Regions from separate parts of the Streptomyces sp. R44 genome, predicted to be linked through region 2. Evidence: riboswitches for the same ligand, from Rfam matches in the RefSeq annotation. Region 2 holds a riboswitch; each other region holds the start of a gene.

Region 1 (7,111 bases), 1.1 Mb from region 2:
TCACCCTCGGCACGTCCAAGCAGATGCTGCCGGTCTACGACAAGCCGATGATCTACTACCCGCTCTCGGTGCTGATGCTCGCCGGCATCCGCGACATCCAGATCATTTCCTCGCCCGACGACATCGACAACTTCCGCCGTCTGCTCGGCGACGGCGCGCCGCTCGGCATCTCGCTCAGCTACGCGGTCCAGGAGGAACCGCGCGGCCTCGCCGAGGCGTTCCGCATCTCCGCCGACCACATCGGCGACGACTCCGTCGCGCTCGTCCTCGGCGACAACATCTTCCACGGCCCCGGCTTCTCCGCGATCCTCCAGGAGAAGGCCCGGAGCGTCGACGGCTGCGTCCTCTTCGGCTACCCGGTGCGCGACCCCGAGCGCTACGGCGTCGGCGAGGTCGACGCCGACGGACGGCTCCTCTCCCTGGAGGAGAAGCCCGAGCACCCCCGCTCCGACCTCGCGATCACCGGCCTCTACCTCTACGACAACAGCGTCGTCGACATCGCCAAGAACCTCACGCCCTCCGCGCGCGGCGAACTGGAGATCACCGACGTCAACCGCGAGTACCTCGCGCGGGGCAAGGCCGAACTGGTGTCCCTCGGACGGGGATTCGTCTGGCTCGACGCCGGCACGCACGACGCGCTCACCGAGGCCGGCCAGTACGTGCAGATCCTGGAGCACCGCCAGGGCGTACGGCTCGCCTGCCTGGAGGAGGTCGCCTGGCGCATGGGCTTCATCGACCGCGAGGCCTGCCTGCGGCTCGGCGCGCGCCTCGCGAAGTCCCCGTACGGCCAGTACGTCATGGAGATAGCCCGAGCGGGCTGAACCGCCCATGGCGAAACCTGAACCGCCCCTGGCGCAACGGACACGCTCAGCCGGCCGTGGCGCCGTACCGCGCGAGCAGGCGGGCCCGGCGGGACGGCTGGAGGTTCGCGCGGGTCACGTCCCCGTCGTAGTGGGCGAGGACCCGGGGGTCCATGACGCGGCGCCAGAGCGGCGGCACGTACGCGAGGACGATCATCCCCGCGTACCCCGTCGGCATCTCGGGGGCCTCGTCGAAGTGGCGCAGCGACTGGTAGCGCCGGGTGGGGTTGGCGTGATGGTCGCTGTGCCGCTGGAGGTGGTAGAGGAAGACGTTCGAGGCGATGTTGTCGCTGTTCCAGCTGTGGCGCGGGGCGCAGCGCTCGTACCGGCCGCTCGCGGTGACCTCCCGCTTGAGGCCGTAGTGCTCGGTGTAGTTGATGACTTCGAGCAGGCAGAAGCCGAAGACCGCCTGGACCGCGAGGTACGGCAGGACCCCGGGCCCGAAGGCGAGCGCGAGCCCCGCGAAGAGGGCGAACGACAGCGCCCAGGAGCCGAGGACCGTGTTCCGCGGGCTCCACACGGACCGGCCCCTGCGGCCGAGCCGCCGCTTCTCCAGGCGCCAGGCCGAGGTGAGGCTGCCGAGGACCGTCCGGGGCAGGAAGCGCCAGAAGCTCTCGCCGAGCCGGGCGCTCGCCGGGTCCTCGGGGGTGGCGACGCGGATGTGGTGGCCGTGGTTGTGCTCGACGTAGAAGTGGCCGTACCAGGTCTGGGCGAGCGCGATCCGGGAGAGCCGGCGCTCCAGGGCCTCCGTCTTGTGCCCGAGTTCATGGGCGGTGTTGATGGCGATGCCGGCGACCCCGCCGAGGGTGAACGTGAGCCCGATCCGGTCGACGAGGGCGAGGTCGCCCCGGGTGATCAGCCAGCAGCCGAGGACGAGGCCCGCGTACTGGAGCGGGAGGTAGAGGTAGGTGCACCACCGGTAGTAGCGGTCCTGCTCCAGGCGGGCGATCGCGCTGTCCGGCGGGTTGGCGGAGTCCTTGCCGATGAGGTGGTCGACGACCGGGAAGAGCACGTACAGGACGAGGACCCCGGTCCACCAGAACAGACGGAGCCCGGTGGCGTTCACCAGTCCCCAGGAAAGGAAGGGGAAGGCCGGGATGAGCAGGCCGAGCAGCCAGAGCCAGCGCTTGGGGTCGCGCCAGGCGGCGGGGGCTTCGGGGGAGTCGCTGTGCAGGGCCAAGACCGGCTCCTCGGAGAGGTGGACACTTCACATGCGTTCTGTCCATTTGATAGACGGATCCCTTGTGAGGTGTCAATGCTCTGGACGGAGACCGGTGTGCGAGGACGGAGGGGGGTCGGTGGATAAAGTGGGGGCACGATGACACGTTTCCGCGAGAGTGTTCGGTCCCTCCTCCGCGAGCAGGTGCTCGACGCCGCCTACCGGCTCGTCGCCGCCGACGGCTGGGGCGTGCTCCGCATGGCCGCCGTCGCACGGGCCGCCGGCATCAGCCGCCAGACGCTCTACAACGAGTTCGGCTCGAAGGAGGCCATCGGCAACGCCCTGGTCCAGCGCGAGCTGGAGGGCTTCCTCCTCGGCATCCAGCGCGAACTCGACGCCCACCGGGGCGAGCTGGAGGCGGCAGCGGCGGCGGGCGTCGGCTACACGCTCCAGCAGGCCGTGGACAACCCCCTCATCAAGAGCGTCCTGCTCGCCGCGCGCGGCGGCGAGGACGACCTCCTCGCCTACCTCACCACACGCCCGGAGCCGGTCTTCGGCACGGCGATGGCGATGCTCGACGCGTACGCGATCGAGGCCTGGCCCGACGTCGACGAGGAGTCCCGGGGCCTGGCCGTCGAGACGATCGTGCGGCTCACCGTCAGCCACATCGTCCAGCCGGTGGCCGCGCCGGAGGAGTCGGCCCGGCGCATCGCCAGGATCACGGCACGGATCGCCTACCCGGGCGGCACCTGACCGACCGCCGGGAACCCGTGGGCGGTGGCAGCCGACTTCCTCGACGCGACACAGAACGTCGGGCCCTGCCATCCCCTGGGGAGAACCATGAACCGCCGCAACCTGCTCCGCACCACCACCGCCCTCGGTGCCGCGGGCGCGCTGGGAACCAGTACCGCCGCCCACGCCGCTCCCGTCGAGGCGCCGGCCGCGCGCCGCCCGCTCCGCGTCCACCTCGTGCTCTTCGACGGCGTCGAGGAGATCGACTTCGCCGCCCCCTACGAGGTGCTCTCCGCCGCCGGCTTCTTCTCCCGGCGTCCGGTGGACGTCCGGTACGTCTCCGTCGACGGGCCCGGCACCGTCACCGCCGCCTACGGGACGGAGGTCCGCGTCGACCACCCCTGGGCCCCGCGCGAGGCCGACCTGCTCGTCGTGCCGGGCGGCGGCTACGCGCGCCGGGACAGCCCGGGCGTCCGGGCCGAGATCGACCGGGGCACCCTGCCCCGCGCCCTCGCGGCGGCGGTCCGGCCGGGGCTCACCGTCGCCGCGCTGTGCACCGGCGTCATGCTGCTCGCCGCCGCCGGACTGACCCGGGGCCGCCCCTGCACCACCCACCACAAGGCCCGGCCGGACCTGGAGCGGCAGGGCGGCGTCCTGAAGGGGGCCAGGGTGGTGGACGACGGCGACCTGGTGACCGCCGGGGGCGTCACCTCGGGTCTGGAGCTCGCGCTCTGGCTCGTGCGCCGGGAACTCGGCCCCGACGCGGCGAACGGCCTGGAGGCCATGCTCGAGTACGAGGCGCGGGGCACGGTCCGGGTCCGGCCGGACCGGCTCTGACGGACGGCTCCGGCGGACCGGCTTCGGTGGACCGGCTCCGGCGGACCGGCTTCGCGGACGCGGCGAGGCCCGCTGACGGACACGGGGGATCTCCGGCAGCGGGCCTCTGTTGAATATTGTACGAGATCGTTCGGCGTGGTTCACCACGGCCGGCGGCGGTGGCGAAGGGCGGGCGCCCGGGGTACATCTCCCCTGAGGCGCGGACACGGCCCGCCCGGGGCCGGACACCCTCGACCGCGCCCCCCCCGTGCCGACGAGGAGGCCGCCGTGGAAGGCAGAAGCAAAGGGTTCGTGCAGTCCTTCAACCGTCTCGGCGGGTACGGCTTCGTCGTCCCCGTGGGCTCCGAGGAGCAGGTGTACTTCAGCGCCGAGGACATCGAGAGCGAGGAGCGGACGGTCTCCGAGGGGCAGCAGGTCTCCTTCGTCCTGGTCCTCGGCGACGGCCGCTTCGAAGCGAAGGAACTGCGCGTCTGACAGCGGCGGGCGCCCCCGGGTGCGGCGGCCTGCCGGTGGTACTGTGCCGAGGCCAGTCGCACCTTTGTACGCACCTGAACGGGTACGTCCACGGGTCAGGGAATCCGGTGCGAGACCGGAACTGACGCGCAGCGGTGAGGGCGACGGGCGGAGCATCGGCCACTGGGCGGCACGCGAGCCCGGGAAGGCGCTCCGTCCGGCTGACCCCGAGTCCGAAGACCTGCTGGCGGCCCCGGCGGCACGCTGCCGTCCGGGGAGCACCGTACGACAGGCTCCGCGTATGAGCCGTGGACGCAGAGGAAGTCCCCCGTGCCGCTCGCACACCCCGTCCGCTCCGCCGTGCCCGCCCTGGCCGGCGTCCTGCTGCTCCTCGCGACGGCGACCGGCTGCGGGCCCTCCGCATCCTCGTCGAAGGGCGCACCGGAGCGCGGCTACCCCGTGACCCTCGACGACAACTGCGGACGGCAGGTCCGCGTCGACCACGCCCCGCGCCGCGCCGTCGCCCTCGACCAGGGAGCGGCGGAGATCATGCTCTCCCTCGGCCTCGCCGACCGCATGGTGGGCACCGCGACCTGGACGGACCCGGTGCTCAAGGGCCTGGAGAAGGAGAACGCCAAGGTCCCGCGCCTCGCCGACCGCTACCCCTCCTTCGAGAAGGTCCTCGACACCGAACCCGACTTCGCGGCCGCCTCGTTCGCGTACACCCTCGGCAAGGGCGGGGTCGCGCCCCGCGAACGCTTCGAGCAGCTCGGGGTCCCCACGTACCTCTCGCCCACCGACTGCGTCGGCAAGGACGACAGCGGCGACGGCGACGGCGTCCGCACCCGCCCCCTGGCCATGGACACGGTCTACGGCGAGATCCGCGACCTGGCCCGGGTGTTCGGGGTCCCCGAGCGCGGCGAGAAGCTCGTCGCCGGGCTCAAGGGCCGGGTCGCGAAGGCCACGGCGGCGGCCGACTTCACCGACGCCACCGTCCTCTACTGGTACTCCGACGCCAAGGCGCCCTACATGGCGGGCTGTTGCGGGGCGCCGGGGATCGTCACGCACGCGCTCGGCGCGAAGAACGTCTTCGACGACACCCGCGAGGAGTGGCCCCAGGTCAACTGGGAGACCGTCGCGGACCGCGACCCCGACGTCCTCGTCATCGGCGACCTGACGCGCCGGGCGCAGTCCGCCGAGAGCGCGGCGAAGAAGGTCGAGTTCCTGGAGTCCGACCCCGTCACCCGGAACATGACGGCCGTGAAGCACAAGCGGTACGTCCTGCTCAGCGGGCAGGCGATGAACCCCACCCTCCGCACCGTCGAGGGCGTCGAGAAGGTGGCGGCCGCGCTCCGCTCGTACGGTCTCGCCAAGTGACGGCCGCCCGGCGGGAGATCACGTCCGCCAAGGTGCTCCTGCGGGCGGCGGCCGGGATCGCGCTGCTCGGCCTCTCCGTGGCCGTGGCCGTCACCATCGGCCCCGCGGACATCGGCGTCGGCGAGGCCGGTTCCGTGATCGCCGCCCACCTCGGCGGCGACGCCTCCGGCCTCTCGCCGATCCGCGACGGGATCGTCTGGGACCTGCGGCTGCCCCGTACCCTCCTCGCCGCCGTCTGCGGCGCCGGACTCGCCGTCTGCGGGGCGGTGATGCAGTCCCTCCTGCGCAACCCGCTCGCCGACCCCTTCGTCCTCGGCGTCTCCTCCGGCGCGTCCACCGGCGCGGTCGCGGTCGTCGTCCTGGGCATCGGCGGCGGCGTCCTCTCCGTCACCGGCGGGGCGTTTCTGGGGGCGGTGGTCTCCTTCGCGCTCGTCCTGCTGCTCAGCCACACCCTCGGCGGCTCCACGGACCGCGTGGTCCTCGCGGGCGTCGCCGCGATGCAGCTCTTCTCCGCCCTCACCTCCTTCGTCGTGATGACCGCCGCCGACGCCGAGACCACCCGGGGCGTCCTCTTCTGGCTGCTCGGCTCGCTCGCCGGGGCGGGCTGGGGCGACGTGTGGCTGTGCCTCGCCGTCCTCGCGGCGGCCCTGCTCGTCTGCGGCGGGTACGCGCGGACCCTGGACGCCTTCGCCTTCGGCGAGGAGGCCGCCGCCTCCCTCGGCGTCGCCGTCGCCCGGACCCGGCTCGTCCTGCTGTGCGTCACCGCGCTCCTGACGGCCGCCCTGGTCTCCGCCGCCGGCGCGATCGGCTTCGTCGGCCTCGTCCTGCCGCACGCCGCCCGCGCGCTCGCGGGTCCCGGGCACGCCCGCCTCCTGCCGGTCACCGCCCTGGCCGGAGCGGTGTTCCTCGTCTGGGCCGACACGCTCGCGCGCACGGTCCTCGACCCGCAGGAGGTGCCGGTGGGCGTGGTGACCTCGCTGATCGGCGTCCCGGCCTTCGTCCTCGTCCTGTACCGCACCAGGAGCGCACGATGACCGCGACCGCCGGTTCCCCGGGCGCCGGGCTCCACGCCGACCGGGTCTCGCGCACCGCCGGAGACACCGTCGTCCTCGACGGGGTCAGCGTCTCCCTCGCCCCGGGCACCGTCACCGGGCTGCTCGGGCCCAACGGTTCGGGCAAGTCCACGCTGCTGCGCCTGCTCGCCGGCGTCCTCGCCCCCGACTCCGGAGTCGTCACCCTCGACGGCGAACCGCTGGGCGGGCTCGGCCGCCGCGCCGTCGCCCGGCGCCTCGCCACGGTCGAGCAGCAGGCCGACACCCAGACCGACCTGACCGTCGCCGACGTCGTACGCCTCGGCCGCGTCCCGCACCGCAGGGCCTGGACCCCGCCCTCGGCGGCGGACGAGACCGCCGTCCGCACCGCCCTCGAACGGACCGGGCTCACCGACCGCGCCCGGCAGCCCTGGCGCACCCTCTCCGGCGGCGAACGCCAGCGCGTCCAGATCGCCCGGGCCCTCGCCCAGGAACCGCGCGAACTCCTCCTCGACGAACCCACCAACCACCTCGACATCCAGCACCAGCTCGACCTCCTCGCCCTCGTCTCCGGCCTCCGCCTCACCGCCGTCGTCGCCCTGCACGACCTCAACCTCGCGGCGATGCACTGCGACCGGCTCGTGGTCCTCGCCCGGGGCCGG
Region 2 (7,111 bases):
GGTGACGGGCGGGGCGGCGGGTGCGGCGGCCTGCGCGGCCCTGGCCTTGTTCCCGGCGGCGTTCCTGCGGTCGGTCGGGGTGGCGGGGCTCGCGGTCTGCGCGGTGGGCACGGCGGCGGCCCTGACGCTGACGCCGGTGCTGCGGTCGGTGGTCCGGGACCCCCGCGCTGTCCGCGTACGGAGCCCCCGCGCGCTCCCCGCCGTCGGCCTCGTCCTCCTCGTCCTGCTCACCGGCGCGGCCACGCAGCTGCGGGTCGGCAACCCGGAGGCCCGCGCCCTGGTGGCGAGCGGTCCGGCCCGGGACGGTCTGGACCGGCTGACGGCGGCCGGGGTGCCGTCGGGCGTGCTGAACCCGCTGGAGGTCCTCGTCCCCGAGGGCGGGGACGCGGCGGCGGTGGCCGCGCGGGCGGCGCGGGTGCCGGGGGTGCTGCTCGCGGCGGCGCCCGCGGCCTGGCACCGCTCCGGGTCGGCCCTGGTGGTGGTCGTCCCGGAGGCGGAGCCGATGACGGCGGCCGGGGCGGGGACGGTGACGGCGCTGCGGTCGGCGCTCGCCGGCACGGGCGCCCTGGTGGGCGGTTCGGGTGTGGTGGACCGCGATCTGGTGGACGGGGTGTACGGGCTGCTGCCGTACGCGGTCCCGGCGGCGGCCCTGGCGGCGTTCGGGGTGCTCGCCCGGCGGCTGGGTCCCGGCCCGGCGGCGCGGGCGGTGCTCGGCGGGCTGCTCGCGGCGGGCGCGTCGGCGGGGGCTCTCGTGGTGCTGTGGCAGTGGGGCCCGGCGGGGACCGGTGCGGTGACGGGCTGGGTGCCGCTGGTGGTGGGCGCCTTCGCGTTCTGCGTGTCCCTGGAGCGGTCGGCGGCCTCGGCGGCGGGCGGGCCGGGGTGGGCCGGTCCGGTGGCGGCGGGCGCGGGCGCGCTCGCGGTGCTCACGGCGGGGATCGGTCCTCAGGTCGAACTGGCTCTGCTGGTCTCGGGTTTCGCGGCGGGTGCGGTGCTGGACGCGCTGGCCGGCGCACCGGCGGGATCGCCCCGCGGAGTTCACCATGATTGGTCTAGACCTAGACGCCTCCTCCCCTCTACCATCATCGACCGCGATCACGAGTTCGACCGGTCGCACCACGGAAGGTGACGAGGGGGAGATACCTGATGCTGGAGGCGCTCGGCATAAAGGAGTCGACGGAGGCCGTCTACCGCCTGCTCCTGGAGCGGCCCGAGTACGACGTGACGGACATGGCGACCCATCTGGGCCGCCCGGAGCCGGAGGTCCGCGAGGCGCTCGCCTGTCTCGCGGACCTCAAGCTCGTCCTCATGGACGACTCCTCGGGCGAGGTCGAACCCTTCAGCCCGGACGTCGGCTTCTCCTTCCTGCTCTCCCGCGCCGAGGCCGAACTGAGCAAGCGCAAGCGCCAGGTCGAGCAGGCGGGCAGGGCGGTGGCCGGCATCCTCGCCTCGTACGCGGACTGCCCCGAACCGGGCGTCCGGCACGACCTCGTGGACCGCATCACCGGACTCGACACCGTCCGCGAACGCCTGGAGGACCTCGCCGCGAACGCCCGCACCGAGTGCCTCTCGCTGCTGCCCGGCGGCGCCCAGCTCCCCGACACGATGGACGCGAGCCAGCCGCTCGACCAACTCGCCCTGGAGCGCGGGGTGAAGATCCGCTCGATCTACCAGGAGAGCTTCCGCAACGACCCGCCGACCGTCGACTACGTCCGCTGGTACTGCGACCTCGGCGGCGAGGCCCGGACCGTGCCCGTCGTCCCGATGCTCATGGTGATCGTCGACCGCGAGGCCGCGCTCGTCCCCGTCGACCCCGAGGACGGGCGCGCGGGCGCCCTCGAAGTGCGCAGCCCCGGCCTGGTCCACGCGCTCGTGGTGCTCTTCGACCGGCTGTGGGACGCCGGCACCCCCTTCGGCGAGGCCCCGCGCCGCGACGCGCACGACCTCTCCCCGCAGGAGCGGGAGTTGCTGATGCTCCTCGGCATCGGCTGCACGGACGACATCGCGGCCCGGCGGCTCGGGGTCTCGCTGCGGACGGTCCGCCGGATGAGCTCGGAGCTGATGAACCGGCTCGGCGCCCGCAGCCGTTTCGAGGCGGGCGTACGAGCCGCCAAGGAGGGCTGGCTCTGACGAGTCGCTTCCGTTATGCGGACAGGGGTTCCCAGCAACGGAGCCGTCCCCTAGATTTCCCCAGCATTACCGAGGTGATCAGTGAGGGGACGGAATCGCCATGTCAGAAGCGTCAGATGTGACACAAGGGAAACAACCGACCATCACTCCCGTGCGGGTGGTGATCGCGCTCTGCCTGTTCGCCCCGTTCGTGGCGATGCTCTGGGTGAGCTCCTACGCCAAGGTCGAACCGCTCTTCGCCGGCATCCCGTTCTTCTACTGGTACCAGATGCTCTGGGTGCTGATCTCCACGGCTCTCACCATGATCGCGTACAAGCTGTGGCAGCGGGACCAGCGCGCCCGCAAGGGAGGTGACGCACGATGAAGGACGGCGTGAACGGCGTGGCGCTCGGCGTCTTCGTCTTCTTCTTCCTGGCCGTCACGGTCATGGGCTTCCTGGCCGCCCGCTGGCGCAAGGCCGAGAACGAGAGCCTCGACGAATGGGGCCTGGGCGGCAGATCGTTCGGCACCTGGGTGACCTGGTTCCTGCTCGGCGGCGACCTCTACACGGCGTACACCTTCGTCGCCGTCCCCGCGGCCATCTACGCGGCGGGCGCGGCCGGCTTCTTCGCCGTCCCGTACACGATCCTGGTGTACCCGCTGATCTTCACCTTCCTGCCGCGCCTCTGGTCGGTCTCGCACAAGCACGGATACGTCACCACCTCCGACTTCGTGCGCGGCCGCTTCGGCTCCAAGGGCCTGTCCCTGGCGGTGGCGGTCACCGGCATCCTGGCCACCATGCCGTACATCGCCCTCCAGCTCGTCGGCATCCAGGCCGTCCTGGACGTGATGGGCGTCGGCGGCGGCGAGAACACCAACTGGTTCGTCAAGGACCTGCCGCTGCTCATCGCCTTCGGTGTCCTCGCGGCCTACACGTACTCCTCCGGCCTGCGCGCCCCGGCGCTCATCGCCTTCGTCAAGGACACCCTGATCTACATCGTCATCGCGGTGGCGATCATCTACATCCCGATCAAGCTGGGCGGCTTCGACGAGATCTTCGGCAAGGCGGCCGAGGCGTACAAGACGATCAACCCGGCCACCGGCAAGCCCAAGGGCGCGCTCGTCCCCGGCGAGGCCGGCCAGTGGACGTACGCGACGCTGGCGCTCGGCTCGGCGCTCGCGCTGTTCATGTACCCGCACTCCATCACGGCGACCCTGTCGTCCCGGAGCCGGAACGTCATCCGCCGCAACACCACGATCCTGCCGCTGTACTCGCTGATGCTGGGCCTGCTCGCGCTGCTCGGCTTCATGGCGATCGCCGCCGGCATCAAGGTCAAGAACGGCCAGCTCGCCATCCCGCAGCTCTTCGAGACCATGTTCCCGGACTGGTTCGCGGGCGTCGCGTTCGCCGCGATCGGCATCGGCGCGCTCGTCCCGGCCGCGATCATGTCGATCGCCGCGGCCAACCTCTTCACCCGCAACATCTACAAGGACTTCATCAAGAAGGACGCCACCCCGGCCCAGGAGACCAAGGTCTCCAAGCTGGTCTCGCTCCTGGTGAAGGTCGGCGCGCTCGTCTTCGTCCTCACCATGGACAAGACGGTCGCGATCAACTTCCAGCTGCTCGGCGGCATCTGGATCCTGCAGACCTTCCCGGCGCTCGTCGGCGGTCTCTTCACCCGCTGGTTCCACCGCTGGGCGCTGCTCGCCGGCTGGGCCGTCGGCATGGCGTACGGCACGGCCGCAGCGTACGGCGTCGCCAGCCCCACCCAGAAGCACTTCGGCGGCTCGGCCGCCGAGATCCCGGGCATCGGCGAGATCGGCTACATCGGCCTCACCGCCTTCGTGCTCAACGTCGTCGTCACGGTCGTCCTGACCTTCGTCCTCAAGGCCGTCAAGGCCCCCGAGGGCGTCGACGAGACCTCCCCGGAGGACTACACGGCGGACGCGGGCGACCCCGGCGTCACCGACCTCCCGAAGGTCGGCACCGCGGCGCACTGACGTCACCGTCCGTGAACGGGCCCCGGATCTCCGCGAGGAGACCCGGGGCCCGTCCACGTACCCCGAGAGGGAGACTGCTTCCCATGGACTTCACGATCAGGGCGGTACGGCCCGAGGAGCACGAGGCGCTCGGTGACCTCACCGGGTTCACCTATCTGAATGACGGGCTGCTGCTGCACGGCGAGGACGACTTCTACCTCGCCGTCCTCCGCGACACGGCCCGGCGGGCGCGCGAGAGCGAGGTGCTCGTCGCCGTCGACGCCGACGGCGGGATCATCGGCGGGGTGACCTTCGCCCCCGGCGGCACGACCTGGGCGGACATCGCCGTCGCCGGCGAGGCCGAGTTCCGGATGCTCGTGGTCGCTCCCGAGGCCCGCGGCAGGGGCGTCGGAGAAGCCCTCGTACGGGCCTGCGTGGACCGGGCGCGGGCCCTCCCCGGGTGCGCGCGTCTCGTGCTCTCCACGGCCGATCTGATGGTCTCCGCGCACCGGATCTACGAGCGCCTCGGCTTCGTCCGCACCCCCGAGCGGGACTGGGAACCGATCCCCGACCACTCGCTGCGGACCTACGCCCTGGAGCTGTAGCGCCGGGACCGACACAACATGTGGGGGGTGCCACGAGCGGCGCCCCCCACATGTATGCTCATCCTCGCTGTCGACGCAGGGGAATCCGGCGCGAATCCGGAACTGTCCCGCAACGGTGTGCTTCGTGCGGATTCGTACGCGGTGAGTCCGAAGACCTGCCGGCAGCGCACCCGGTCCGTCCGTTCCGGGTGTCACAGACGTCCGGGCCTCGCGGAGTGGGCCGGTGGACGCGGCGCGCCCACGTGTACGGGCGCCCGCCTGCCCGCCTTCCCGCCCGAGGCCCCGAGCCGAGCGAGGGAGAGCCCCCACGTGACCATCGCGCCCGCCGATCCGGCCGCAGCGATCGAGACCGACGGCCCCGGGACCGTACTCCTGCGGACCCTGACCGATCTCACCGCCGACCTCCCGGACACCGACCCCGGCAAGGTCGCCGCCGCCGCCCTCCGCGGCCGCAGCGCCACGTCGGACGAGGCGGAGCTGCGCGAGCTGGCCACCGAGGCGGCCGCCGGCCTGATCGCCGAGGACCCCGCGTACTCCCGGCTCGCCGCCCGGCTCCTCACCATCACCATCGCCGACGAGGCCGCCGGCCAGGGCGCCGTGAACTTCTCGGCCTCCGTCGCCGTCGGTCACCGCGAGGGGCTCATCGCCGACCGCACCGCCGAGTTCGTGGCACTGCACGCGGCCCGCCTCGACGCCACGATCGACCCGGCCGGCGACGACCGCTTCGGCTACTTCGGCCTGCGCACCCTCTACTCGCGCTACCTGCTGCGCCACCCGATCACCCGCAAGGTCATCGAGACCCCGCAGCACTTCATGCTGCGCGTCGCCTGCGGCCTCGCCGAGGACGAGACGGCCCGCGCCCTGGACGAAGTGAGCGCGCTCTACGGCCTGATGAGCCGCCTGGACTACCTCCCGTCCTCCCCCACGCTCTTCAACTCCGGCACCCGCCACCCGCAGATGTCCTCCTGCTACCTCCTGGACTCCCCGCAGGACGAGCTGGACTCCATCTACGACCGCTACCACCAGGTCGCGCGCCTCTCGAAGCACGCGGGCGGCATCGGCCTCTCGTACTCCCGCATCCGCGCCCGCGGTTCGCTGATCCGCGGCACCAACGGGCACTCCAACGGCATCGTGCCGTTCCTCAAGACCCTCGACGCCTCCGTCGCCGCCGTGAACCAGGGCGGCCGCCGCAAGGGCGCCGCCGCGGTCTACCTGGAGACCTGGCACGCGGACATCGAGGAGTTCCTGGAGCTCCGCGACAACACGGGCGAGGACCAGCGCCGTACGCACAACCTGAACCTGGCGCACTGGATCCCGGACGAGTTCATGCGCCGGGTCAACGCCGACGCCGAGTGGTCGCTGTTCTCCCCCTCGGACGTGCCCGAGCTCGTCGACCTGTACGGCGAGGAGTTCGACGCCGCCTACCGCAAGGCCGAGGCGGCGGGCCTGGCCCGCAAGACGATGCCGGCCCGCGACCTGTACGGCCGGATGATGCGGACCCTCGCGCAGACCGGCAACGGCTGGATGACGTTCAAGGACGCCTCGAACCGCACGGCCAACCAGACGGCCGAGCCGGGCACCGTCGTCCACTCCTCGAACCTCTGCACCGAGATCATCGAGGTCACGAACGACGGCGAGACGGCGGTCTGCAACCTGGGCTCGGTCAACCTGGGCTCCTTCGTGTCGGGTTCGGACATCGACTGGGAGCGCCTGGACGAGACCGTCCGCACGGCCGTCACCTTCCTCGACCGGGTCGTCGACATCAACTTCTACCCGACCGAGCAGGCGGGCCGCTCCAACGCCAAGTGGCGCCCGGTCGGCCTGGGCGCCATGGGCCTCCAGGACGTCTTCTTCCAGCTGAAGCTGCCGTTCGACTCGGCCGAGGCCCGCGCCCTGTCGACGAAGATCGCCGAGCGGATCATGCTGGCGGCGTACGAGGCCTCCGCGGACCTCGCCGAGCGCAGCGGCCCGCTCCCCGCCTGGGACAAGACCCGCACCGCCCAGGGCGTCCTGCACCCGGACCACTACGACGTGGAGCTGAACTGGCCGGAGCGCTGGACCGCCCTGCGGGCGCGCATCGCCTCCACCGGCATGCGCAACAGCCTCCTCCTCGCCATCGCCCCGACGGCGACGATCGCCTCGATCGCCGGCGTCTACGAGTGCATCGAGCCGCAGGTCTCCAACCTGTTCAAGCGCGAGACGCTGTCCGGCGAGTTCCTCCAGGTCAACTCGTACCTCGTCGACGAGCTGAAGAAGCTCGGCGTGTGGGACGCGCAGACCCGCGAGGCGCTGCGCGACTCCAACGGCTCGGTGGCCGGCTTCACCTGGGTCCCGGCGGAGGTCCGCGAGCTGTACCGCACGGCCTGGGAGATCCCGCAGCGCGGCCTCATCGACATGGCGGCGGCGCGCACCCCGTTCCT
Region 3 (7,111 bases), 4.7 Mb from region 2:
GTCGTCGATCTGCCCGACGGCGCCGTCGCCGTCGCCGTCGGCGACGTTGTGGGCCACGGTCTGGAGGCCGCCACCGTCATGGGCATGCTCCGCAGCGCGCTGAGCGCCGCCGTCAGAGCCCTGCACGAACCGGCCAGGGCACTGGAGGTGCTCGGCCTCTACTCCCGCTCCGTCGAAGGCGCGCTGGCCACCACCGCCGTCCAGGCCGTCATCGACACCAGCCGCCATCAGATCGCCTACAGCAGCGCCGGCCACCCACCGCCCGTCCTGCTCCACCCCGACGGCACCTGCGACCTGCTCGACCAGGCCACCGACCCCCCTCTCGGCGCGCGCCCCGACCACGTCCCGCGCCCGCAAGCCGCCCTGCCCTACACCCCGGGCGATCACCTGGTGCTGTACACGGACGGCCTCATCGAACGCCGCGACCGTGACATCGACGCCGGCCTGCAACAGCTCACCGACACCCTCGCCAGCCATGTCGGCATGAGCCCCGAGCGCCTCGCGGACGCCGTCCTGGCCCGCCTCGGCGTCGCCGGCGGCGTCCGCGACGACATCGCCCTCATCACCGTGCGCCTCTGACCGCGCCAGAGGCGGCGCGATCAGTCGGCCGGCGTCCCACGGTCTTGGTGGTGTGGTCACGCTCTGCAGTTGGATGCGCCGGTCTGGCCGGGACCGGGGTTGGTGCAGCTGTTGTTTCCGGCGCCGCCATCGTTGGTGTTCGTGCCGGCGCCGCCGTCGAGGACGTCGTTGCCGTTGTTGCCCTGGAGGGTGTCGTTGCCGTCGCCGCCGAGGATCCGGTCGCGGCCGTCGCCACCGATGAGGGTGTCGTCGTCGCTGCCACCGTTGATGTCGTCGTTGCCACCGCCGCCTTCGATGCGGTCGTTGCCGGCACCGCCGTTGAGCGTGTCGTTGCCCGAGCCGCCGCAGATGAGGTCGTTGCCGCCTTGGCCGTTGACGACGTCGTTCCCGCCGAGCGCGAAGATCACGTCGTCCATCGGGGTGCCGGTGAGGACGTCGTTGCGGCTGGTGCCGGTGATGGTGGGCGTGGCGGTCGCACAGTCCATGGGGGGCACCGTGTAGGTGATGGTCACCTGCGCCGGGCCCGCGGCGGGTCCGGAGTTACCGGCCGGCGGGACGAGGTTCGACCCACCCCCGCCGCCGCCGGGCCCGAAGGTGCCGTCGCTGTTGATCTGTACGCAGCCCCCGCCCCCGCCGCCGCCGAACCAGCCGCCTCCGCCTGCGCCGCCGTAGGGATCACCGCCGGTGCCGCCGGTGCCGGCCACACCCGGGCCACCGGCCGTGCTGCCCGCGGCGCCGCAGGCGGCTCCGCTCGCCCCGCCTGCGGTCTGGGTTCCGCCGCCTCCCCCTGCGCCGCTGTTCGGCCGGTCGCCGCCGGCCTGCCCGCTGTCTCCAGCGGCTCCGCCGGTGGCCTGGGGAACGGAGAACACCCCGCCTTCGCCGCTTCCGCCGCCACCTCCGCCGCCCGCGACGATGAGGCGGGGGTCGGTGGCGGGCACGCCGGTCAGGACACAGGCCATATCGGTCGAGCTACAGGTGCGGACGTCGCTGGAACCGCCGCCGGCACCGCCCGGGGGGAAGCCGGCGGGGGTGCCCGCGCCGGTGGCGACGTTGACGTAGAGGGTGGTGCCCGGCGTGGCGGCGACGGTGCCGCTGACGGTGGCGCCGATCCCGCCCGCGCCGCCGCCGTTGGACCCGTTCTGACCCGTGGCGCCGGTGGCGGTGATGTCGAGCTGGGTGACACCGGCCGGGACGGTGAAGGTCTGATTGGCGCCCGCATTGAAGGTGACGGTCACGGGCGCCGCCGCGGCGGTCGTCGCCGTGGGCACCACCAGCGCCACCGCAGGAAGGGCCGCCGTGGCGAGCAGGAGCGCAGCGCGTCGCCGCCGCGGTCCTCCGCTTCCGTCTCGTCGGAACGCCGCGTGGAGCGGGGTCAGTCTCACGATCGTGACTCCTCGACAAAGGCCGCAGCGCCAAGGGGGCGCCGCGGACGCCGGTTGATGCTCCCGCCCCAGTGCGGGACCACCCGCCGATCAAGCCACACCGCCCCACGGCAGCCCATTGACACACCGCCACACGACGCCGCCGTCCACCAGCCAGCCGTCAAAGACTCACCCAGGCGGCCCGCCCGGGCGATCTCCGGGCCGCGCGCTCAAGGCCAAGGGCGTCCCCGCCCCGGAGATCGCCCGGAAGCCTGTCATCAAGTCCGGCAAGAACGCCGGGAAGGCCCCTCGCTGCCCCCGTCTACCGCGCGTTCGCCGCCGCCGAGGAAACCACTGCCGCTGGCCAGGCCGGGCAGGACGAGGACGGCACACAGCCCCGGCGCCCGCTCGCTCAGGGCCCGCACGTTGCGGCATCTCGCATCGACAGCCGAGGCCCCCGGTCCGCCTGGGCCGGCGAGAGCGCGCTCGCTCGGAATCAGCCTTGCCCACGTGACCTTCGCGGCGGCAACGTCGATACTGCCGAGGACGGGAATCCCCACCACCACCTACGGAATCACTACGAGTAGCTGACATACCGTCATTGAAGTCAGCATCAGGTCAGCGCCAGTATCGGCAGAAGGCTCCCTCGGTCGCTACTCACCTCCAAGATCATCTATTCCGCTGAACACGATCTGACCTGCGACGACCCAATAAGTGCACCCCTCCACCCAATCCCGAGGAGACACCCGTGAGGATGCTGATCAACGTTCCGGAGACCGTCGTCGCCGATGCCCTGCGGGGGATGGCCGCGGCGCATCCCGAGTTGACCGTGGACGTGGAGCGGCGTGTCGTGGTGCGGCGGGACGCGCCCGTGGCGGGGAAGGTGGCGCTGGTGTCCGGTGGCGGGTCCGGGCACGAGCCCTTGCACGGGGGGTTCGTGGGGCCCGGGATGCTGGCGGCCGCCTGTCCCGGCGAGGTGTTCACGTCGCCCGTACCCGATCAGATGGTGCGGGCCGCGGCCGCCGTCGACAGCGGGGCGGGGGTGTTGTTCGTGGTCAAGAACTACACGGGTGACGTGCTGAATTTCGAGATGGCCGCGGAGCTCGCCGAGGACGAGGGCATCCAGGTCGCCAAGGTCCTGGTCGACGACGACGTGGCGGTGACGGACAGCCTGTACACGGCGGGGCGGCGCGGGACCGGGGGCACCTTGTTCGTGGAGAAGATCGCCGGGGCCGCCGCCGAGGAGGGGCTGCCGCTGGAACGGGTCGAGGCGATCGCCCGGCGGGTCAACGAGCGGTCCCGCTCCTTCGGGGTGGCCCTGAGCGCCTGCACCACCCCCGCCAAGGGCAGCCCGACCTTCGATCTCCCCGAGGGGGAACTGGAGTTGGGGATCGGCATCCACGGCGAGCCGGGCCGGGAGCGGCGGGCCATGATGACCTCGCGGGAGATCGCCGACTTCGCCGTCGACGCCGTCGTGGAGGACCTGCGCCCGTCCGGGCCGGTCATCGCCCTCGTCAACGGCATGGGAGCGACCCCGCTGCTGGAGTTGTACGGGTTCAACGCCGAGGTGCAGCGGGTGCTCGCCGAGCGGCACGTGCCGGTGGCCCGCACGCTCGTCGGGAACTATGTGACCTCGCTCGACATGGCGGGCTGCTCGGTGACCCTGTGCGAGGTCGACGAGGAACTGCTGCGCCTGTGGGACGCTCCGGTGCAGACGGCCGCGCTGCGCTGGGGCCGGTGAGACGGGGATGGTCATGGGGAGTGACGGTATGACGGAGACTTTCGGCGCCGGGTTCCTGGTGCGCTGGCTGGCCGCGGTGGCCGAGGACGTCGACCGGGAGGCCGACCGGCTCACCGAGCTGGACTCGGCGATCGGCGACGCCGACCACGGCGCCAATCTGAAGCGGGGGTTCGCCGCTGTGAGGGAGGCCCTCGAAAAGGAGCCGCCGAGCAGTCCCGGCGCGGTGCTCACCGCCGCCGGACGGCAGCTGATCTCGACGGTCGGCGGCGCTTCGGGTCCCCTGTACGGGACGCTCCTCCGGCGCGCCGGGAAGACACTGGGCGAGGACGCCGAGGTCACCCGGGCGCGGCTGGCGGAGGCGCTCGACGCCGGTGTGGCGGCCGTGTCGCAGCTGGGCGGTGCCCAGGTGGGCGACAAGACGATGCTGGACGCGCTCGTGCCGGCCGTGGCGGGGCTGCGGAGCTCGTACGGGGCGGCCCGCGCCGCCGCCGAGGAGGGCGCCCTGGCGACCGTACCCCTCCAGGCGCGCAAGGGCAGGGCCAGTTACCTCGGGGAGCGGTCGATCGGGCATCAGGATCCGGGCGCGACCTCGTCGGCGCTGCTGTTCGCCGCGCTCGCCGAGACGGCCGGGGCGGAGGGAGTGGCATGAGCCCGTCCCCCGTCGGCATCGTGCTCGTCTCGCACAGCGCGGCGGTCGCGGCGGCCGTCGCCGAACTGGCCCGGGGCCTCGCGGGCGGCGGCGACCTGGCGCCGGTGCTGCCCGCGGGCGGCACGCCGGACGGTGGGCTCGGGACGAGTGCCGAGCTGATCTGCGAGGCGGCGAAGGCCGTCGACCGGGGGGCCGGGGTGGCGCTCCTGGTCGACCTGGGCAGCGCGGTCCTCACCGTGAAGGCGCTCCTCGCGGAAGGCGACGAACTGCCCGAGGGCTGCCGCCTGGTGGACGCGCCGTTCGTCGAGGGCGCGGTCGCCGCGCTGGTGACGGCGAGCGCCGGAGGGGACCTCGACGCGGTGGCGGCCGCGGCCTCGGAGGCGTACGCCTATCGCAAGGAGTGAGGGCGCCGCAGGCGTGTGCGGGGAGTGACCGGGAGGCCGCGCCGGGTGGCGACCGTGTTGTGATCGAGCAGGTCAACGCATTAGTGTCGCAGGGCCTTGGTGTACGGGAAACCGGTGCAGTACCGGTGCGGCCCTCGCCACTGTGATCGGGAGGTCCGGCTCCACCCCCGCGGGGAACACCGCGGGGAAGCCACTGGACCGTCGCGGGAGACCGCGGCGGTGTGGGAAGGCGGAGTCGGGCCGTATGACCGTCAGCCAGGAGACCGGCCAGGGTGCGTTGTCCATCCACGAGGTGCTGGAGAGGGTCTACCCACCATGCATATAGCCGAGGGGTATCTGCCCCCTGTGCACGCCGCCGCCTGGGGCGTCGCGGCCGCGCCGTTCGTCGTCCACGGGGTGCGCGCGCTCACCCGCGAGGTGCGGTCGAACCCCGAGTCCACCCTGCTCCTCGGCGCCTCCGGTGCCTTCACCTTCGTTCTGTCGGCGCTCAAGCTGCCCTCCGTCACCGGTAGTTGCTCCCATCCGACCGGTACGGGTCTGGGCGCGATCCTGTTCCGGCCGCCGATCATGGCGGTCCTCGGCACCATCACCCTGCTCTTCCAGGCCCTGCTGCTCGCGCACGGCGGGCTGACCACGCTCGGTGCGAACGCCTTCTCGATGGCGATCGTCGGGCCGTGGGCGGGGTACGGGACGTACCGGCTGCTGCGGCGGTTCGGCGCGCCTCTGATGGTGGCCGTCTTCTTCGGCGCGTTCGTCGCCGACCTGTCCACGTACTGCGTCACCAGCGTCCAGCTGGCCCTGGCGTTCCCCGACCCCGGCAGCGGGGTGCCCGGCGCGCTCGCCAAGTTCGGCGGGATCTTCGCCGTGACCCAGATCCCCCTCGCGGTGAGCGAGGGCCTTCTCACGGTGCTCGTGATGCGGCTGCTCACGCAGTCCAGCAAGGGAGACCTGACCCGGCTCGGTGTGCTGGGCGGGGCGCGGACGGAGCGACACGAGGAGGCGGCGGCGCGATGAGCCGGAACGCGAAGATCAACGCGCTGCTGCTGCTCGCCGTCGCCGCGCTCGCGGTGCTGCCGCTGGCGCTCGGGCTCGGCGACCACAAGGAGCAGCCCTTCACCGGCTCCGACGGCGAGGCAGAGACCGCGATCACGGAGCTCCAGCCGGACTACAAGCCGTGGTTCAGCCCGCTGTACGAGCCGCCGTCGGGCGAGATCGAGTCGGCGCTGTTCGCCCTCCAGGCGGCGCTCGGCGCCGGCGTCCTGGCGTACTACTTCGGCCTGCGTCGCGGCCGCCGGCAGGGCGCGGCCGCGGCCGAGGCAGCCCGAGCGGCGGGACCGGACGGGGCGCCCAAGGACGACGGTGCTTCCAAGGCCCCCTCCTCCGACGGTTCGGACGCGTAGCGCCGATGCTTCCGATCGACGCGGCGGCGCACAGCAGCCGCTGGCGCCGCCGTCATCCCGTGGAGAAGGCGCTCCTCGGCTTCGGTCTGACGCTGTGCGCGGTGAGTCTGCCGCCGTGGCCCGGCGCGCCGCTCGTGGCGGCGGCCACGCTCGCGGTGCTGCTCGGTCCCGCCGGTGTGCCGGGCCGTCAGTTGTGGCGGGCGTTCCGCATCCCGCTCGGCTTCTGCGTCACGGGGGCGGTACCGCTGCTCTTCGAGGTGGGCGGTACGCGGGGGCTCGTGGCCCTCGCGCCCGGCGGCCCCGTCCACGCGGGCGAGCTGCTCCTGCGCACCGCCTCGGCCTCGCTCGGGGTGCTGCTCTTCGCCTTCACGACACCGGTGTCCGACGTCCTGCCCCGGCTCGTCAAGGCCGGCGTGCCCGCCCCCGTGGTGGACGTGGCGCTCGTCATGTACCGGATCATCTTCCTGCTCCTCGACTCGCTGACGAAGATCCGGCAGGCGCAGGCGGCCCGGCTCGGGCACACCACCCGGGCCGCAACCTGGCGCTCGCTCGCCGGGCTCGGCGCGACGACCTTCGTGCGGGCCTTCGACCGGGCGCAGCGCCTGCAGTCGGGGCTCGCCGGGCGCGGTTACGACGGGACGCTGCGGGTCCTGGTGCCCGTCTGCGCGGTCTCCCGGCGGTTCCTCACGGCGACGGGCGTGCTCCTCCTGGGGCTCGTCGCCGTCACTCTCGTACTGGAAAGGTTCCTTCCGTGACGTCTCCGACGCCGACGACCCCCGTCGTGGAGCTGGTGAAGGCGGGTTTCGCCTACGAGGACGGGCCCGCGGTCCTGTCGGGCGTGGACTTCGCGGTGGCGGAGGGGCGTGCGATCGCGCTCCTCGGCCGCAACGGCAGCGGCAAGACGACGCTGCTGCGGCTGCTCAGCGGGGGGCTGCGGTGCGGGAGCGGGTCGCTGCTCCTGGACGGGGCGGAGGTGT
Region 4 (7,111 bases), 3.6 Mb from region 2:
CAGGGCCTGGAAGCCGCCGCAGATGCCGAGCACCGGCCGGCCCTCGGCCGCGCGCCGGACGAGGGCGTCGGCGAGCCCCCGCTCCCGCAGCCAGGCCAGCGCCTTGACCGTGCCCCGGGTGCCCGGGACGACGACGAGGTCCGCGTCGACGAGCTCCTCGGGCCGGTCCACGAAGCGGACGACGACGCCGGGCTCGGCGGCGAGCGCGTCGACGTCCGTGAAGTTGGACATCAGCGGTACGGCGCAGACGGCGACCCGCAGCACGTCCGCGCCGACCGGCGGCGCGACGACCGACTCGCGGACGGTGCCCCGCAGGGAGACCCGCAGGCCGTCCTCCTCGTCGATGCCGAGTCCGTGCGCGTACGGCAGGACACCGAAGGTCCGGCGCCCGGTGAGCCCGTGCAGCATGTCGAGCCCGGGCTCCAGAAGAGTGACGTCACCGCGGAACTTGTTGACGAGGTAGCCCGCCACGAGTGCCTGGTCCTCGGGCGCGAGCAGTGCCGTCGTCCCGAAGAACTGGGCGAAGACCCCGCCCCGGTCGATGTCGCCGACGACGACCACGGGCAGCTGCGCGGCGCGCGCGATGCCCATGTTCACGATGTCCGTGCGCCGCAGGTTGATCTCGGCCGGACTCCCCGCCCCCTCGCAGATCACGGCGTCATACGTGCCCCGGAGTTCCTCCAGGCACGCCATCACCGGCTCGAAGAGCGTCTGCTGCCGGCCTCCGTGGTAGCCGCGGGCGCTCATCTCGCCGACCGGCTTGCCCATGAGGACGACCTGGCTGGAGCGGTCGCTGCCGGGCTTGAGCAGCACCGGGTTCATCAGCGCGGTCGGTTCGACCCGGGCGGCCTGCGCCTGCATGGCCTGCGCGCGGCCGATCTCGGCGCCCTCCCGGGTGACGAAGGAGTTGAGGGACATGTTCTGTCCCTTGAACGGCGCGACCTTGATGCCCTGCCGGACCAGCCAGCGGCAGATGCCGGCCGTGACGACGCTCTTGCCCGCGTCGGACGTGGTCCCGGCGACGAGCAGCCCCCCACCCCTCATGCGTTCCTCCGCTTCAGCGCGCTCGCGATCATGCGGCCGCCGACGCAGGCGGCCAGGGTCAGTCCGGTGATCCGGCGGGAGAGCCGGACCGCGCGGTCGATGTCGGCGACCTCGACGGGCCGCCCCTCGTCGTTGAGGACGGGCCGGTGCTCGACCCGTCCGGCGTACGAGAGGGTGCCCCCGAGCCGTATGCCGAGGGCGCCCGCGAAGGAGGCCTCGACGGGGCCCGCGTTGGGGCTCGGGTGCTTGGCGGCGTCGGTCCGCCAGGCCCGTACGGCCCCGCGCGGGTTCCCGCCGGCGACGGTGGCGAGGGCGGCGGTGAGCCGGGCCCCGGGCCAGCCGGCCAGGTCGTCGAGGCGGGCCGAGGCCCAGCCGTACCTGCGGTACCGGGGGGACTTGTGGCCGACCATCGCGTCGAGGGTGTTCACCGCGCGGAAGCCGACCAGGCCCGGCACGCCCGCGACCGCTCCCCAGAAGAGGGCGCCGACGACCGCGTCGGAGGTGTTCTCGGCGACGGATTCGACGACGGCGCGGGCCATCGCGGGACCGTCGAGGGACTGCGGGTCGCGTCCGCACAGGTGCGGCAGCCGCTCCCGGGCGACCTCCAGGTCCCCGGCCGCGAGGGCGCCGCCGATCGCCCGGGCCTCGCGGCCCAGGGTCGTACCGCCGACGACGGCCCAGACCGAGGCGGCGGTGAGGGCGACGGAGGCGGCGCGGCTGCCCCGTACCGTACGGGCGGCGAGGGCGCCGGCGGCGACCGTGGCACCGGCGCAGACGGCGGTGTGCAGGGCGCCCCAGCCGCGGTGGTCGTGCCAGAGGGCCTTCTCGACCCTGCCCGCGGCCCGGCCGAAGGCGGCGACGGGGTGTCCGCGGCGGGGGTCGCCGACGAGCAGGTCGACGGCGAGACCGGCGGCCGCGCCGTACGCGAATCCGTCCGGGGAGAGGCGGCTGGCTCTGGAGAGGGTGGGGCTGCGGCCGGGCATGGCGCTGTGTCCTCACTCAGGGTCCGCGCCCTGGATCGACGTGACCGGCGGCGAGAGTTCCTGACTCCCGGACCCGTGGGATCCGGTCACAGTGGCGGGACCGCGCCGGAATCGCACCGGACTTCCTCTACTGCCGCCGTAATGGCCTCGGCAGTCCACCACGGCCCGAGAACAGCCGTCAACTCACCCTTGACCTGCACCGCGTCACTGTGCGAAGCACCACAAACACGACGGCGGGGCGGGCCGCACCCGAAGGTGCGGACCGCCCCGCCGGTCACGCTCGACGCGTCAGGCGACGATCAGGTAGATGCCGTACGCCACGGCCGCCAGGCACAGGGCGAAGCAGGCGTAGGCGCCGGTGCGGGCCAGGGCGGCGGAGCCACCCTGGGCGGCGGCCTGCTCCTGCTTGGAGAGGCCGATGACACCGAGGGTGAAGAGGCCCACGAGGGCGACGGTCGTCACGAGGCTGACTCCGAAGACGGAGCCGAGGGCTGCCCAGTCGATCTTCATGCTTGGTTCCAGTTCCTTAGACCGCGGCGGCGGGGGCCGGGGGAGCGGCAGGGTCCGTGGGGACCGGCGCGGGGATGGTGGTCTTCAGGTCCTCGTCCGCGACGGCGGCGACGGAACCGGCCGGCGGCGGGGTGACGGCCGCGATCGCGGTGGTCACGACACCGGCGGGCTCGCCGTCGATGTCGTCGTCCGTGACGTTGTGCCGGTCGACCGGCTTGCGGCGGGACAGCGCCCAGATGGCGCCCGAGCCGGCCACGAGCAGGACCGCGACGACGACGATGCCCCAGGTGCCCTGCTTGGTGAGGAACTCGGCACCGGCGCCGACCAGGCCGGCGGCGGGCAGCGTCAGGCCCCAGGCGATGAACATCCGGGTCGCGGTCGACCAGCGGACGACACCGCCCTTGCGGCCGAGACCGGCACCCATCACGGCACCCGAGCAGGACTGGGTGGTGGAGAGGGAGAAGCCGAGGTGCGAGGAGGCGAGGATGACCGTGGCGGCGCTGGTCTGGGCGGCGAAGCCCTGCTGCGGCCGGAGGTCGGTGAGGCCCTTGCCCATGGTGCGGATGATGCGCCAGCCGCCGAGGTAGGTGCCGAGCGCGATCGCCAGGCCGGCGGAGACGATGACCCACAGGGGCGGGTTCGAGCCGGGGGCGACGACGCCCTGGGTGACGAGGGCGAGGGTGATGATGCCCATCGTCTTCTGGGCGTCGTTGGTGCCGTGGGCGAGGGAGACGAGACCGGCGGAGGCGATCTGGCCGACCCGGTAGCCCTTGGCGGTGTGCTTCTCGTCGGTCTTCGCGCCGATCTTGTACGTCAGCCTCGTGGCGAGCATCGCGGCGAGACCGGCGACGATCGGGGCGGCGACGGCCGGGATGAGGACCTTGGTGACGATCGTCGGGGCGTTCACGGCGGACCAGCCGGCCGACATGACCGCGGCGCCGATGAGGCCGCCGAAGAGGGCGTGGGACGAGCTGGACGGCAGTCCGAGCAGCCAGGTCAGCAGGTTCCACAGAATGGCGCCCACGAGCGCCGCGAAGATCACTTCTGTACGAATGCCCTCTTCGTTGATGATCCCGCCGGAGATCGTCTTGGCGACCTCCACGGACAGGAACGCGCCGACGAGGTTCAGCACGGCGGACATGGCCACCGCCGTCTTGGGCTTGAGAGCACCGGTCGAGATGGTCGTGGCCATCGCGTTGGCGGTGTCGTGGAAACCGTTCGTGAAATCGAACACGAGAGCTGTCACGACCACAATGGCGAGCAGCAGCGTGATGTGTTCCATTTACCCAGGCAATCGTTTGACGTCAGTGGCTCGTCGAACGTAGGCAACCTGGGTGAACGGAAGGTGAACTGGGGCGGGCGGCGTGGTGTCCCTATCCGGTGTCAAGAGGTTCCGCTTGTGGCCCCGCCGCGAAGGGTGTCCACGATGCGGTCACCGGGCAACCGCGGGTAATCCCGGTCCTCGCGGGGCACATACGACCTGCCCCGGTTCCTCCCCGCGCACCCGGTTCCGCTCCCTGGACGCAGGCATCCGCCCGGGGGACCCCCCGGAGGAGACCCATGTCACTCCGCCGAGCGGGCCTTCCGGTTCGCCGCCGCCGGGTCCGTCCGGGTCCGTCCGGTGGCAGCCCCACCCCGTCCTGCCGAGACTGGGAGCGTGCGCCCGGCTACAGCGACGGCAGCGGCCGTCACCACCCTGATCGGTGTCGGCGCGGCCGTGATCGCGGCCGGCCGGTACGCCAGCGACGTCGCCCTCAAGGCGCCGTCCGGACGACCACTGCCCGGAGACCCCCGGCTCACCGTGCACGCCACGGCACCCGAGCGGATCACCCTCACCCGCAGCCTCGCCTCACTGCGCCCCGGCACGTACGGGATGGAGGCCCCCGGCCTGCACGCCGTCCTCGGCCCCGTCCTCGACCGGGTCCCGCACACCGCCGACACCGTCGTCCGCCGCCTGGAGCGGGTCGAACTCGGCGTCCTCGGGCCCGGCGCCCGGGTCCGGCTCACCCCCCAGCTGCACATCGGCACCCCGATCAGCGCCCTCGGGCTCGCCCACGAGGACGTCGAGATGCCCGGCGAACTCGGCCCGCTGCCCGCCTGGCTCGTGGCCGGCCCCCGCACCACCTGGGTGATCGCCCTGCACGGCCTCGGCACCACCCGCGAGCACCCGCTGAACCTCCTCCCCTTCTTCCAGCGCCGCAAGATCCCCGTCCTCGTCCCCGCCTACCGCGGCGACGAAGGCGCCCCCGCCTCCCCGGACGGCCTCGCCCACCTCGGCGACTCCGAGTGGCGGGACGTCGACGCCGCCATCCGCTACGCCGTCCGCCGGGGCGCCCACAAGGTCGTCCTGCACGGCTGGGGGACCGGCGCCTCGATGGCCCTGCGCGCCGCAGCCGAATCGGGCGTGCGCGACCGGATCGCCGGCCTCGTCCTCGACTCCCCGGTCCTCGACTGGGCGGCCACCCTCCGCAACCTCGCGTCCGCCCACCACGTCCCCGGACCCCTGCTGCCGCTCGCCGTCCGCGCCGCCCAGGGCAGGACCGGCCCCCGCGAGGACCTCCTCCAGGAGGCCTCCGAGCCGGACGCCCTGCGCGTCCCCGTCCTCCTCTTCCACGGCCCCGACGACACCATCGCCCCCTGGGAACCCTCCGTCGAGCTCGCCGCCCGCCGGCCCGACCGGGTCAGCCTCCAGACCGTGCGGCAGGCCCCGCACGCCGCGATGTGGAACGCCGACCCCGTCCGCTACGAGGAGTCCCTGCGCCGCTTCCTCACCCCGCTGTTCTGAGGCCCTCCGGCCGGTCGCCGCAGGCCGTTCCGGCGCCCGATCCGACGGGGCGTCCGATTCCGATTGGGCTTTCGGGCCGTCAGCGGGAAGACTGCCCCCGTGACGTCTCGAAAGCCCGATGAACCATTGGCGCGCAACTCCAGACTCCGACTCGTCCGCCCGCGGGCGCTGGCCACTGCCCGACGGGCCGTGACGACCCGGCGCACCCGGCCGGCGCCGCGGCCGCCCGAGGGGACTCCGCCCCGCGCGGAACTCGCCCGCCAGGCCCGGCACGTCCTCGCCGACGCCGTACGGATCGCCCGCTGGGCCGCCGTCGAGCGCGGCGCCGACATCGCACCCCGCACCGGCCCCGAAGGCGCCCCCGCCCAGGAACGGGCAGCGGCCGCACTCGACCTGACGCCCGGCCAGATCCGGGCCGGCTGGGACCGCGCCCGGCTCGCCGGGCTCGTCGAGCTGCACGGCGACACCGCCCGCCCCGGCTGGCGGCTGCACGCCTGGGACCGCGACGACTCCGCCGTCCTGCGTGGCTGGGTCGCCCTCTTCGACGCCTGGTCCCTCGTGCACCCGGCCCCCGAGGGGGTCGCCCCGAGCGCCGTCGCCGAGGTCGTCGAGGCCGTCCCGCAGGTGCTCTCGCTGCTCCAGCTCTCCCAGGGACCGGTCCTCGTCCCCGCCCTCCTCGACCTCCTCGGCCAGCGCGTCGAGGAGCTCCGCGAGGAGCGCTGCGAGGTCCCCGCGACCGAGCCGGCGCCCGAGGCCGCGGACGCCCCCGCAGGCCCGGCCGGCCCGGCCGGCCCGGCCGGCCCGGCCGTCGATGGGTTGCCCGCCCTCCTCGACTGGGCCCTGGAGGGCCTGGCCGCCGTCGGCGCGCTCACCCTGGACCCCGGCACGGACGAGCGCCACGCCACCCTCACCCCGCTCGGCAACTGGGCGGTCTGGGTCAAGCTGGAGCAGATCTGCGTCGCCGCGCAGAGCCCCGCGGGCAACATCGAGCAGTCCGCCGAGGACATGCTCCGCGGCTGCGCCCGGCTCACCCCCGGCCCGGCCCGCGACGAGTACCGCGCCTGGCTCGCCGCCCGCACCCTGTCCAGCGCCGTGAGCGAACTCCTCGCCGTCGCCCGCGGCGAGGACGCCCTCCTGCGCGGGCTCGCCTTCGAGGCGCTCCGCGTCGTCGGCGCGCCCGCCGAGGCCGAGGTGCGTGCCACCGTCGCCGAGCCCTCGCTGCGCCCGTACGCGCTGCTCTGGCTCGCCGAGTACGAGGGGGCCGACCCCGACGACGCCCAGGAGGTGCTGACCCGCGAGGAGTCGACCTGGCTCTGGGTCGACACCGCCGCGGCCGTCGCCGACCACGGCGAGAGCGAGCTGCTGGTGCGTCACCTCGACTCGGCCGTGCAGGGCACCGTCCCCGCGCTGCTCGACGAGGTCCGCGCCGTCGGCCATCCCCGTACGGTCCAGGTCCTGGTCGCCCTGGCCGCCGCCCACCCCGACCCGGCCCTGGCCAAGGCGGTCCGCCGGGCCGCCTTCCAGGTCCACACCGGCGGGGCCTGAGCCCGAGGACTACCCGGCGCCGCCGGGGGCGTACGTGCCGAAGCTCCACACGTTGCCCTCGGCGTCCCGGGCCGTGTAGTCCCGGGAGCCGTACTCCTGGTCCGTGGGCGGCATCACGACCTCGATGCCGTACGCCACCGCCCGGGCGTGGTGCTCGTCGACGTCGTCCACGCGCACGTACACCGCGGTCGGTCCGCCGTCCGCCATCAGCTTGTCGAAGGCGCTGCCGCTGCCCTTGCTGCCC

Evidence for each region. Region 2 has a riboswitch for cobalamin ahead of AB5J54_RS26575 (ribonucleoside-diphosphate reductase subunit alpha). Riboswitches for the same ligand answer to the same signal wherever they lie in the genome.
Region 1: another riboswitch for cobalamin. It lies ahead of AB5J54_RS31610 (ABC transporter substrate-binding protein); the one in region 2 lies ahead of AB5J54_RS26575 (ribonucleoside-diphosphate reductase subunit alpha).
Region 3: another riboswitch for cobalamin. It lies ahead of AB5J54_RS04700 (energy-coupling factor ABC transporter permease); the one in region 2 lies ahead of AB5J54_RS26575 (ribonucleoside-diphosphate reductase subunit alpha).
Region 4: another riboswitch for cobalamin. It lies ahead of AB5J54_RS09870 (cobalamin biosynthesis protein); the one in region 2 lies ahead of AB5J54_RS26575 (ribonucleoside-diphosphate reductase subunit alpha).

The regions. Positions count from the first base shown of each region.
Region 1 is NZ_CP163444.1:6,755,135-6,762,245, forward strand. It holds gene rfbA (glucose-1-phosphate thymidylyltransferase RfbA) at 1-821, shown strand, start outside; gene AB5J54_RS31590 (alkane 1-monooxygenase) at 868-2,040, opposite strand; gene AB5J54_RS31595 (TetR family transcriptional regulator) at 2,179-2,772, shown strand; gene AB5J54_RS31600 (DJ-1/PfpI family protein) at 2,860-3,588, shown strand; gene AB5J54_RS31605 (cold-shock protein) at 3,856-4,062, shown strand; cobalamin riboswitch at 4,160-4,284, shown strand; gene AB5J54_RS31610 (ABC transporter substrate-binding protein) at 4,372-5,418, shown strand; gene AB5J54_RS31615 (FecCD family ABC transporter permease) at 5,436-6,452, shown strand; gene AB5J54_RS31620 (ABC transporter ATP-binding protein) at 6,449-7,111, shown strand, end outside.
Region 2 is NZ_CP163444.1:5,678,600-5,685,710, reverse strand. It holds gene AB5J54_RS26600 (hypothetical protein) at 1-1,126, shown strand, start outside; gene AB5J54_RS26595 (LuxR C-terminal-related transcriptional regulator) at 1,144-2,127, shown strand; gene AB5J54_RS26590 (DUF3311 domain-containing protein) at 2,228-2,491, shown strand; gene mctP (monocarboxylate uptake permease MctP) at 2,488-4,107, shown strand; gene AB5J54_RS26580 (GNAT family N-acetyltransferase) at 4,191-4,691, shown strand; cobalamin riboswitch at 4,739-4,869, shown strand; gene AB5J54_RS26575 (ribonucleoside-diphosphate reductase subunit alpha) at 5,001-7,111, shown strand, end outside.
Region 3 is NZ_CP163444.1:971,005-978,115, forward strand. It holds gene AB5J54_RS04675 (PP2C family protein-serine/threonine phosphatase) at 1-579, shown strand, start outside; gene AB5J54_RS04680 (calcium-binding protein) at 636-1,961, opposite strand; gene dhaK (dihydroxyacetone kinase subunit DhaK) at 2,689-3,681, shown strand; gene dhaL (dihydroxyacetone kinase subunit DhaL) at 3,710-4,330, shown strand; gene AB5J54_RS04695 (PTS-dependent dihydroxyacetone kinase phosphotransferase subunit DhaM) at 4,327-4,734, shown strand; cobalamin riboswitch at 4,815-5,021, shown strand; gene AB5J54_RS04700 (energy-coupling factor ABC transporter permease) at 5,050-5,748, shown strand; gene AB5J54_RS04705 (energy-coupling factor ABC transporter substrate-binding protein) at 5,745-6,134, shown strand; gene cbiQ (cobalt ECF transporter T component CbiQ) at 6,140-6,889, shown strand; gene AB5J54_RS04715 (ATP-binding cassette domain-containing protein) at 6,886-7,111, shown strand, end outside.
Region 4 is NZ_CP163444.1:2,116,005-2,123,115, reverse strand. It holds gene AB5J54_RS09875 (cobyric acid synthase) at 1-1,044, opposite strand, end outside; gene AB5J54_RS09870 (cobalamin biosynthesis protein) at 1,041-2,027, opposite strand; cobalamin riboswitch at 2,062-2,194, opposite strand; gene AB5J54_RS09865 (hypothetical protein) at 2,316-2,537, opposite strand; gene AB5J54_RS09860 (anion permease) at 2,554-3,819, opposite strand; gene AB5J54_RS09855 (alpha/beta hydrolase) at 4,195-5,322, shown strand; gene AB5J54_RS09850 (hypothetical protein) at 5,512-6,867, shown strand; gene AB5J54_RS09845 (VOC family protein) at 6,877-7,111, opposite strand, start outside.